3 linked regions of the Thiorhodovibrio winogradskyi genome follow. The protein of the gene in region 1 interacts with the protein of each later gene in a pairwise test. Links are inferred from orthologs where the notes say so. Each region holds a gene or a part of one and is shown on either strand. Other genes may lie near its edges. The genes, in order: Thiowin_RS04770, mrcB and mtgA.

Region 1 (3,151 bases):
GCCACTCGAAGCTTTCAAGCACTGCGTATTGTCATTAATCAAGAGCTGGATGAACTGCGCGCCTGCCTGGCGGGTGTGACCGATCTGCTCGCCGCTGGCGGTCGGCTGGTGGTGATCAGCTTTCATTCACTTGAGGATCGGATCGTCAAACGCTTTATTCGCGATCAGGCGCGCGGGCCGGTGTTGCCCAAATCGGTGCCGGTGCGCGCTGCCGCCAGCAGTGGCCCGCTGCGGTCGGTTGGTAGCGCGCTGCGCCCAGGCGAGGCTGAACTCGCGCTCAATCCGCGTGCGCGCAGTGCCATCCTGCGGGTGGCGGAGCGGCGTTCATGACTCGCTCGAGCCAAGTTAGCCTGGCGTTGCTCATGGTCGCAGTGCTTGTTAGTGCCGTGTCCGTTTCTTACGTAAAGTATCTTACGCGCGCTGAGTTTGTGCGCTTGCAGGAGGCCCGTGCCGAACGCGATGCCCTGGATGTGGAGTGGGGGCGTCTGCGCCTTGAGGAAGCATCGCTGACCGCGCACTCGCGGCTCGAGGAACGCGCGCGCCAGGCACTCGGCATGCATCTGCCCCAGGCGGCGGATGTGCGGGTGCTGGAGGTGGTGACCCATGGCCACTAGGCTCGAGCGCGAAAAACGCGCCGAACGCTGGCAGAAGGCCTTGACGCAAAAGCCAAATTACTCGGCACGCCGGACGGTCCTCGTGCTTTGCCTGGGGGTCGCCTTCAGTGCCGTGCTGGCCAGCGCTTTCTATCGTCAGGTGTTGGAGACGGATTTTCTCAAGCATGAGGGCGATCTGCGCTCGGTGCGCGAGCGTGAGATTCCAGCCCGTCGCGGCATGGTCATGGATCGCCACGGAGAGCCGCTGGCAATCAGCACCGCCGTGGCTACCCTGAGTATCGATCCGCGCTCCCTGCTTGAACGGCCCCAGGCCATCGCGCCCCTGGCGCGGAGTCTGGAACTCGACCCAAAGGAACTCGGGCAGCGGCTTGATCGTTTTCATGCCAAAGCCTTCATGTACCTACGTCGTCGTGTCGAGCCGCGTCTGGCCGAGGCGGCCGAGGATGTCGTGCACCGCTATGACGTGCAGGGTTTTGGTGTCGAGACCGAGTATCGTCGTTTTTATCCCGGTGGTGAGGTCTTTGCCCATGTGCTGGGTTTCACCAATATCGACGATCAGGGTCAGGAGGGCATTGAATTGGCCTATGACCCGCGACTGCGTGCGATTCCCGGCAAGCGCCGGGTGATTCAGGACGGTCGCGGCCGGGTGGTGGAGGAGATCGAGCAGATTCGCCCGCCGCGCCATGGTGATGATTTGTTGCTGAGCCTGGATAGGCGGTTGCAGTTTTTGACCTACCGCGAACTCAAGCGCGCGGTCAGTGAGCATCAGGCCGTCGCCGGTACGGCTGTTCTGCTGGATGTTGATTCCGGCGAAGTGCTGGCGGCGGCCAGCCAGCCATCCTTCAATCCCAATGCGCCACGCTCTGAGTTGGCCGCGCAACGCCGCAATCGCGTCTTTACCGATCTGTTCGAGCCCGGTTCGACGGTCAAGCCCTTGGTCATTGCCATGGCTTTGGAAAATGGCGTCTTGAATCCAAACAGCATCGTGGATACCGGTCCAGGCTTTATGCAGGTCGGGCGCAATCGGGTGCGTGATGTGCGCAATTTTGGCCTGCTTAACACCACCAGCGTGCTGACCAAATCGAGCAATGTTGGCATTGTGAAAATCGCCCGGCAGATGGATCCCGCGCTGCTATGGCAACTCTATGATCGGATCGGCTTCGGGCAGCCGCTGCGCTGGGTTGGCGATGAGCAACCCTTCCCCGGCACTGGGTCTGGGTTCTTGCCGAATTTTGAGGGTTGGTCGGAATTCGAACATGCCACCCTGGCGTTCGGCTATGGACTTAATGTCACCACCATGCAACTGGCCAGTGCCTATGCGGTGCTGGCCGGCGATGGCGTCTTGCGACCCGCGACCCTGCTGCGGCGGGATCGCGGTAGCGAGGCGCGACGGGTGTTCTCCGCTCGCACCACGCGCGAGGTTCGCGCCATGATGGAAACCGTGGTCTCGGCCGAGGGCACGGCTCGAAGAGCCGCCGTGACAGGCTATCGCGTCGCGGGTAAGACGGGGACTGCCAAGAAAGCCGGCCCCCGCGGCTATGTCGATGGGCAGTACCAGGCGGTCTTTGCCGGCATGGCGCCCGCGAGCGATCCACGTTTCGTCATGGTGGTGATGATCGATGAGCCGGGTGGCAAGGACTACTACGGTGGTCTGGTCGCGGCACCGGTTTTTGCCAAGGTCATGGAAATGGCGTTGCGCCTCTACAACGTGCCTCCGGATGATCCAGCGGCCAGCCTCTTGCTGACAGCCGGCGCGGACGGCCGCGCGGGAGTGCCCAGATGATGGCGGCCCCCGCGCTTTCCGCCGGTGTCTGGCGGCTTGATGACTTGCTCGCGGGCTTCATCGCGCCTGGTATCGAGGTGCCGTCGGTACCGCTCGCGGGGCTTGCGCTCGACAGTCGCAAGGCCGGTCCGGGCGCCTTGTTTCTGGCCTGCCAGGGCGGGCAGGCGCATGGGCTCGATTTTGCCCGCGAACTGGCCGGTCGCGGACTTGGCGCCATTGCGGCTGAGCCCAGTGGCACTTGGCCTGCGGCAGCCATCAGCGCATTGGCCACTGAGCTTGATCTGCCAGTCATTCCGGTTGAGCAACTTGGCACCCGCGCGGGAGCCATAGCGGCGCGTTTCCATCATGACCCTAGCGTTGCGCTCGAGGTGATCGGCATCACCGGCACCAATGGTAAGACCAGTGTCAGCCATTTTGTCGCCCAGAGCCTGACGCCCGAGACGCGTTGTGCCGTTATTGGCACTCTTGGGCAAGGATTTCCCGGTGCCCTGTCTGGCACCGGCATGACCACGCCGGATGCGCTGAGTCTTCAGGCCATGCTGGCTGATCTGCGCCAGCAGGGCGCCGAGGCGGTGGCGATGGAGGTCTCCTCGCATGCGCTGGCGCAGCGGCGTGCCGATGCGGTGCATTTTGATTTCGCGCTGTTGACCAACCTGACCCGGGATCACCTCGACTATCACGACAGCATGGATGCCTATGCGGCGGCCAAGGCGCGACTCTTTGCCTTTCCGGACCTGCGCTGGGCCATCCTCAA
Region 2 (3,263 bases), 2.3 Mb from region 1 along the record:
GGCGTCCTGAGCGCCGACGGCTGCCCCGGAAGGGTTAGAAACTCCCTCCTCGGACTGGCCCGCCGTCACCGGCTGGTAGGCATAAACGCGGGTTGGCTCGGGTTGTTTGTCCTCCTCGGTCGCCTCCTTCTCAACCGCGGGCTCAACCGCGGGCGTAGGCGGCGAACGTCGGGCATCCACAATTGGAGCGGGAGGATCCTGGCGTTGCGGGGTGGCACAGCCATTGAGTCCCGCCGCGACCAGAAAAGCGGCCGAGGTACAAAAAAGAGAGATGAATCGTCTGTGCTCAGTCATCAGTCACCATAAAAATCGCTGAGAAAAAGATTACGCGCGCCTCGCCCATCCCGATTGGATGCAGGCTTGCGCCGCTCTGGAGGCGGCTGTGCCTCGTCATTGGCAGAATTCTCACTGATGTCAGCATCGGCCACTGTCTCATTGCTTGCACTTCCGCTCGGCCTGCGACAAGCGGCTACCGCGGCGAACTCTTCATTGACCGGTACAGTGACGCCGCCGCAAGCTTGCGCCATGATCACACCATCGGGTGGAATATCGCTTAGAGGCTGATTGTCGATGCTGGCCATGAGATCACCCCAGACACGCAGCGCCCCGCTGGAGCCGGTCAGCCCTGTTGGCTGGTTATTATCGCGCCCAACCCAGACAACCGCCACTTTATCGCCACTAAAGCCGGCAAACCAAGAGTCACGCAAATCGTTGGTGGTACCCGTTTTGCCCGCCACGCTCAAGTCCTCGGGCAGGCGTTGCTTGAGCCAGGTGGCCGTGCCCTGTTCCACCACCTGACGCATGGCCCATTGGGTCATGAAAGCCGCGTCGCCGCGCACCACGGGTTCCACGGCGAGCGGATAGCGCGTCAAGGGTCGCCCGGAGGAATCCAAGATCTCGCGAATGGCACGCAGCGGCGTGCGGAAACCGCCAGCGGCGATGGTCTGGTAGACCTGCGCGAGTTCGATGGGAGCCAAGGACACAGACCCCAGCAAGATCGCCGGAACCGCGTTGATCTGGCGCATGGCGCCGAGCCGCCTGAGTGTTTGCGCGATCTCTTCGACCCCCAGTTCCAGCCCTAGGTTGACCGCGGCCAGGTTGTAGGACTTGGCCAGAGCGCGGTACAGGGGTACATCGCCATGAACGCGACGATCATAATTTTTCGGCTCCCAGACATCGGTGCCAATGCGCAGGCTAACAGACCGATCAGGAATCGAAGTCACCAGGGAATATTCCTCCGGCCGCTCAAGCGCCGCGAGATAAATCGCCGGCTTGACCGCGGAGCCGATGGAGCGCACCGCGTCGAGGGCGCGATTGAAACCCTCGAACGCCGAATCACGGCTGCCCACCAGCGCCAACACCTCGCCCTGGGCAACAGAGGTCACGACGGCTGCTGACTCCAGTGTGCCGTCCCGAAACCCGCGCTGTTTTTCAAGCATGGGCAGACGATCATGAATGGCCCGCTCGGCGGCGATCTGAACCGGCGGATCGAGCGTGGTGAAGATCTTCAGCCCTTCCGAGCGCAAATCTTCTTCGCGATAATCGCGCTGCAGCTGACGTCGCACCAGTTGTACAAAAGCGGGGTAGTCGCCGCTCGGTCGCGCACCGCCCTCGCGCAGTCCGAGCGGTGCCGCCTTGGCCTGTTCAGCCTCGGTGCGTGCAATTACTTGATGGTGCGCCATGATGTCAATGACCAGATTGCGCCGTTCCAGCGCCCGCTCGGGATTGCGGCGCGGATTGTATTCCGTCGGCCCCTTGAGCACGGCGATCAAGAGCGCGGTATCGGCTACTGTGAGTTCAGAGAGCGGGCGGTCGAAATAAAAACGACTGGCAAGACCGAAACCATGGATGCCACGGCTGCCGTCCTGGCCCATATAGACCTCGTTGGCATAGGCGGTCAGGATGTCGTCCTTGGTGTAGCGCAGCTCGAGCAGCATGGCCATCAGCGCCTCGTTGATTTTCCGCTCGAGGGTACGCTGCTGATTGAGATAGAAATTCTTGACCAACTGTTGGGTTAGGGTGCTGGCGCCTTCCACGGTGCGCCCAGCCATCAAGTTTTTATAGGCGGCGCGAAGTATACCTTTTGGATCGATACCAGGGTGTTGGTAGAACTTACGGTCCTCTACCGCCAGCAGTGTCTTAACCAGCAAATCAGGTAACTGCGCCCGCAGCAGCAACACCCGATCCTCGTTATGCGTGGGGTAAATGCTTGCGATCAGGGCCGGTTCGAATCGCACCAGCGCGATTTTTGGCCCCTCGTCAAGCGTGGTAATGGATGCGACCTGGCCGTCGGCAAAGGCGATTTCCAGCAGAGCCGAGCGTTCGACGCCATCCCAGAACCGAAAGCCCTGGGTATTAACGCGCACCCGATCACCATCGCGCCGATAGGTGCCAGGGCGATCAACCTCTGTCACAACCAAATATTTGAGTCGTTTGAGCTCCGCGACCAGTGCATCGGACGACAGTGCTCGCCCCTGGTACAGCTCGAGCGGGCGTGCATACACCCGCGCCGGCAGCGCCCAGCGTTTGCCCTCGAACTTGGAGCGCACGATATCATCGAGCTGCACCGCGTATAGCCCAAGCACGCTCAAGCCGCCAAGGGCGAACAAGATGGCAAGAGCAAACACAAGGCCCCAGAGACCGCCGCCTTGAAGGCGCGCGCCGGTGGGGCGGTTCGAGCGCGCCGAACAGGAGAGTAAGCGGGAGAGTTGCGGTTTTTTCATGAGGGGAATCATCCCACCGCCGCGCCTTTACCTCAAGGCCGAGAGGCGACCGACGTCAAGTCAGCTCTTGATACCGATTCCATGGCGCAACAATTCCAGGCTAAAGAAGGTCATCACGGCGATACAGCAGGCGACGAGGGTAAATGCAACCCACAGTGGAATATCGCTCACCCCCAAGAGCCCGTAGCGAAACGCATTGACCATGTAGAGGATGGGATTGAGCAGGGACACATCCTGCCAAAACGCTGGCAGTAGAGCAATGGAATAAAAAACCCCGCCCAAGTACGTCAAGGGCGTCAGCACAAAGGTTGGAATAATCGAAATATCATCGAAGCTGTTCGCGAAAACGGCATTTATAAAGCCACCCAGGGCGAACAGAATGGCCGTCATCAGAAAAATTAGCAGGGTAATCCCGTAGCTATGGATAGCGAGATCGGTAAAGAAAAAGGCGACTATTGTCACCGCCACGCCAACACTCAGACCCCGCAGAACACCACCCGTGACATAACCGGCCAAAATCACCCAGTTGGGTGTTGGCGA
Region 3 (3,102 bases), 3.7 Mb from region 1 along the record:
GTCCATTGCACAGCACTCATGATTCTGATTTTTATATTTTTTAATCTGGCGCCATTTGAGTTTGCCTGATCATCTGATGAAGACACCCAGAGCGGCGGGATTGGACAAGGCCGGCGCAATTGTCGCTAAACAAGGAGATGCTCATGCCTAACCTCATCTCTGTCATCGTCGCATTGGCGATCAGCCTTGGCGCATCTGACAGTTTCGCCGCCTGCCTCGGCAGTGCATCCGTCCATCCGGAGTGCCGCTATCCCAAAGGCGATGGCTGGTGCGCGACGCACGCCAATGATCGCCACTACGCCTACGCTGGCAAATGCCTGGAAGACTCAGGCAAGATGAATCTTGAAGGTCGCGCACCCTTCAACTGGTTCGGCTTCGCGGAACTCGGTGGCGCACTGCGAGGGCACATCGACCTGGGCACCTTCGACAATCCCGATGAAGTTGGTTTCGCACTCATCAGGCTCGGTGAGAACACGCCCGCGGGCGAAACCGATGCGCTGCTTGTCTATCGCTTTGATCGCATGTGGTGCGGCATGGCTGGATGCGATTTACGCATTTTTTCTACCCATCCGGACAGGAGGTCTAAGCCCCTGTTCTCGGTCAGCGCGGGTGGCGGCCGGGGGGAAAGCGGCACTCTGCAAACCGGACTCACTTTGGGCGAGAGCCATCGCAACGGCATGCGCAATCTGCTGATCGACCGCTCCGTCATCTGGTCATGGAACGGCCAGGAGTACACTATCGAGCCCGCAACCCGCGGCACCTTCACCGGGGCAGTCCCGGCCCCGGCAGCCGCTGGATACGGCTCGAACTACACCTTCTGGGGCGAAAAAGCCAGCACGGATATGTTGCCAACGGCAGCGCTAACGGTCGAGAACCCGCCCGGGGTCACCTTCCTGGTGTCCTGTTTTTTCAATGCGCATGAAAAATACATGATTTCCCTGGAAGTCGCCGTCAATCAAAACGCCGAAAAGACCCCCGCCGTCCTCGAACCCTGGAAAAGCCCGGAACTCGACGAAGAAATGGCCTGCAATCTTTGTTTCCAGGGGGACTGTGAGGATACCAAACTGGAGATGAACGCCATGACCGGCAATTTCACCAAGGAGTTGTCCTTCGGAAGGGTTCCAGAGGAAGCGCGGCTCGATATCGCGCTCGCCTGCGATGCGATCAGCATGACCTGGACCGGAAACAACATGCTGCCGGCGCTCTGTAACATCGGAGACTGATGAGACATGGCCGTGGGGTCCTGGTGGCTCATCAAGGATTGAGCCGACGCAGGTAGCCTTCGCCACCAAGCTGGCGCATTTGCTGGCGGATCCAGCGCGTGCGCTGTCGCACTTTGTTTGATGGCTGATCGAGCCGATACATTCGCGGGTTGGGCAGAACGGCGGCCATGCGCGCAGCCTGGTCGGGGCTGATGACCGCGGCCGGGCGGTCAAAATAGCGCCAACTCGCGGCACCGACGCCATAGGTGTCGGCGCTGAATTGGGCGATGTTCAGGTAGAGCTCCAGAATACGTTCTTTGGATAACAGCGTTTCCAACAGCAGGGTGAACCAGACCTCAAGCACCTTGCGAACATAATCCCGACCGCCCCACAAAAACAGATTCTTGGCTGTCTGCTGGCTGATGGTGCTGGCACCACGCAGGCGCCCGCCTTGGCGAAAGCGTTTCCAGGCGGCCTGGAGTTCGATCAGGTCGAAGCCGCGATGGTTTGGATAGCGCTGGTCCTCCGCCGCCATCACCGCGAGTTTGAGCGACGGGGCGATGGCATCCCAATCGGTCCACTCATAATGCAGCTCAAACCCGGGCGGCTCGCCCTTAGCCAGGCTCGCCGCAAACCAATGTTGCAGCATAAAGGCCGAGGTGGGCGGATTAACCCAACGCAGGGCCCCGACCGCCAGGATAGAGAGCAGCAGCAGGCAAGCGATCAGCAACGCCAGCCCGCGCGCCAGGCGGCTGAAAAGGGAGGTGCTTTTCATCCGCGAACTGATCGACAATGAATAACCCAGCGACGGTCGACTTGTCGGGGCGAATGGAGGCGCCCACTCGGCATCGGCATGGTGGCAAATGATGCTACGGGAAACACCTAAACGGGCTGTAATCTTTTCGCATGGTCATGTTAAAACAGATGATCCTAGGCTTGAGCCCAGTCTTGATCCTGAGCTGGGCTGGGGACTCGGGACTGGTTGCGCGACCACAAGCCTGCTACCGTGAACCAGCAACCGGGTTTTCGGGGGCACCGGAATGACCGGAACCATGAGCCTTCGCGCGAGCCGCGTGCGGAAAGATGGATCTCAGTGCGCCGGACCAGGATACTGAACGGAGATTTTGCATGACAGCGACTCAAACACCAAGGGCCAGCGCTCCGGCATCCCAAGCCGCCGCTGTGGCTGCAACGGCGCCAGCAGCAGCACCGGCGGCGGCCGTGGCCAAGACCGCCGCCGCCTTCGCCGAACTGCGCACCCAACTCTCCGCGCGCATCGTCGGACAAGAGGCGCTGATCGAGCGACTGCTAATCGCCTTGCTCGCCTCCGGGCATCTACTGGTGGAGGGCGCGCCTGGTCTGGCCAAGACATCGGCCATTCAGGCGCTGGCCGCGCGCATTGAGGGCAATTTTCAACGCGTGCAGTTCACCCCCGATCTGCTCCCGGGCGATCTCACCGGCACTGACATCTACCGTCCGGAAACCGGCGAGTTTCAGTTCCAGCCCGGGCCGCTGTTTCACAACCTGGTGCTGGCCGATGAAGTCAACCGCGCACCGGCCAAGGTGCAGTCGGCCCTGCTTGAGGCCATGGGCGAGCGCCAGATCACCGTCGGCGGGCGCACCTATCGCCTGGCCGAACCTTTTCTGGTCATGGCGACCCAAAACCCCATCGAGCAGGAAGGCACCTATCCGCTGCCCGAGGCGCAGCTGGATCGCTTTCTGATGCATGTGCGGGTGGATTACCCGGACCCGCGTGCCGAGCGCCAGATTCTAGCCATCGCCCGCGCCGAAATGCGCGGGCGCGCCCATGGCGAACCGCCACCGGCGACCCTGGTCAGCCAGGCGCAGGTGTTGGCCGCGCGCGATCAGGCCATGGATCTGCACATGGCTGAGAACCTGG

What was found.
Region 2: the proteins of Thiowin_RS04770 (region 1) and mrcB interact in binary tests that used the Escherichia coli proteins (3 or more experiments, as listed by UniProt). The link is inferred for Thiorhodovibrio winogradskyi from one-to-one orthologs.
Region 3: the proteins of Thiowin_RS04770 (region 1) and mtgA interact in binary tests that used the Escherichia coli proteins (3 or more experiments, as listed by UniProt). The link is inferred for Thiorhodovibrio winogradskyi from one-to-one orthologs.

Annotation. Positions count from the first base shown.
Region 1 is NZ_CP121472.1:1,071,552-1,074,702, forward strand. Bases 1-3,000 are described here. They hold Thiowin_RS04770 (peptidoglycan D,D-transpeptidase FtsI family protein), read left to right. Parts: upstream 1-603; coding sequence 604-2,397; downstream 2,398-3,000. Other genes in these bases: rsmH (16S rRNA (cytosine(1402)-N(4))-methyltransferase RsmH), read left to right, coding at 1-330; ftsL (cell division protein FtsL), read left to right, coding at 327-614; Thiowin_RS04775 (UDP-N-acetylmuramoyl-L-alanyl-D-glutamate--2,6-diaminopimelate ligase), read left to right, coding at 2,394-3,000. In the rest of the region: more of Thiowin_RS04775, read left to right, coding at 3,001-3,151. UniProt on the Escherichia coli protein: Essential cell division protein that catalyzes cross-linking of the peptidoglycan cell wall at the division septum. Required for localization of FtsN.
Region 2 is NZ_CP121472.1:3,407,811-3,411,073, reverse strand. Bases 9-3,120 are described here. They hold mrcB (penicillin-binding protein 1B), read right to left. Parts: upstream 2,724-3,120; coding sequence 294-2,723; downstream 9-293. Other genes in these bases: Thiowin_RS15335 (ABC transporter permease), read right to left, coding at 2,784-3,120; Thiowin_RS15345 (tetratricopeptide repeat protein), read right to left, coding at 9-294. In the rest of the region: more of Thiowin_RS15345, read right to left, coding at 1-8; more of Thiowin_RS15335, read right to left, coding at 3,121-3,263. UniProt on the Escherichia coli protein: Cell wall formation. Synthesis of cross-linked peptidoglycan from the lipid intermediates.
Region 3 is NZ_CP121472.1:4,783,308-4,786,409, forward strand. Bases 117-3,067 are described here. They hold mtgA (monofunctional biosynthetic peptidoglycan transglycosylase), read right to left. Parts: upstream 1,978-3,067; coding sequence 1,255-1,977; downstream 117-1,254. Other genes in these bases: Thiowin_RS21990 (hypothetical protein), read left to right, coding at 144-1,223; Thiowin_RS22000 (AAA family ATPase), read left to right, coding at 2,331-3,067. Outside these bases: more of Thiowin_RS22000, read left to right, coding at 3,068-3,102. UniProt on the Escherichia coli protein: Peptidoglycan polymerase that catalyzes glycan chain elongation from lipid-linked precursors. May play a role in peptidoglycan assembly during cell division in collaboration with other cell division proteins.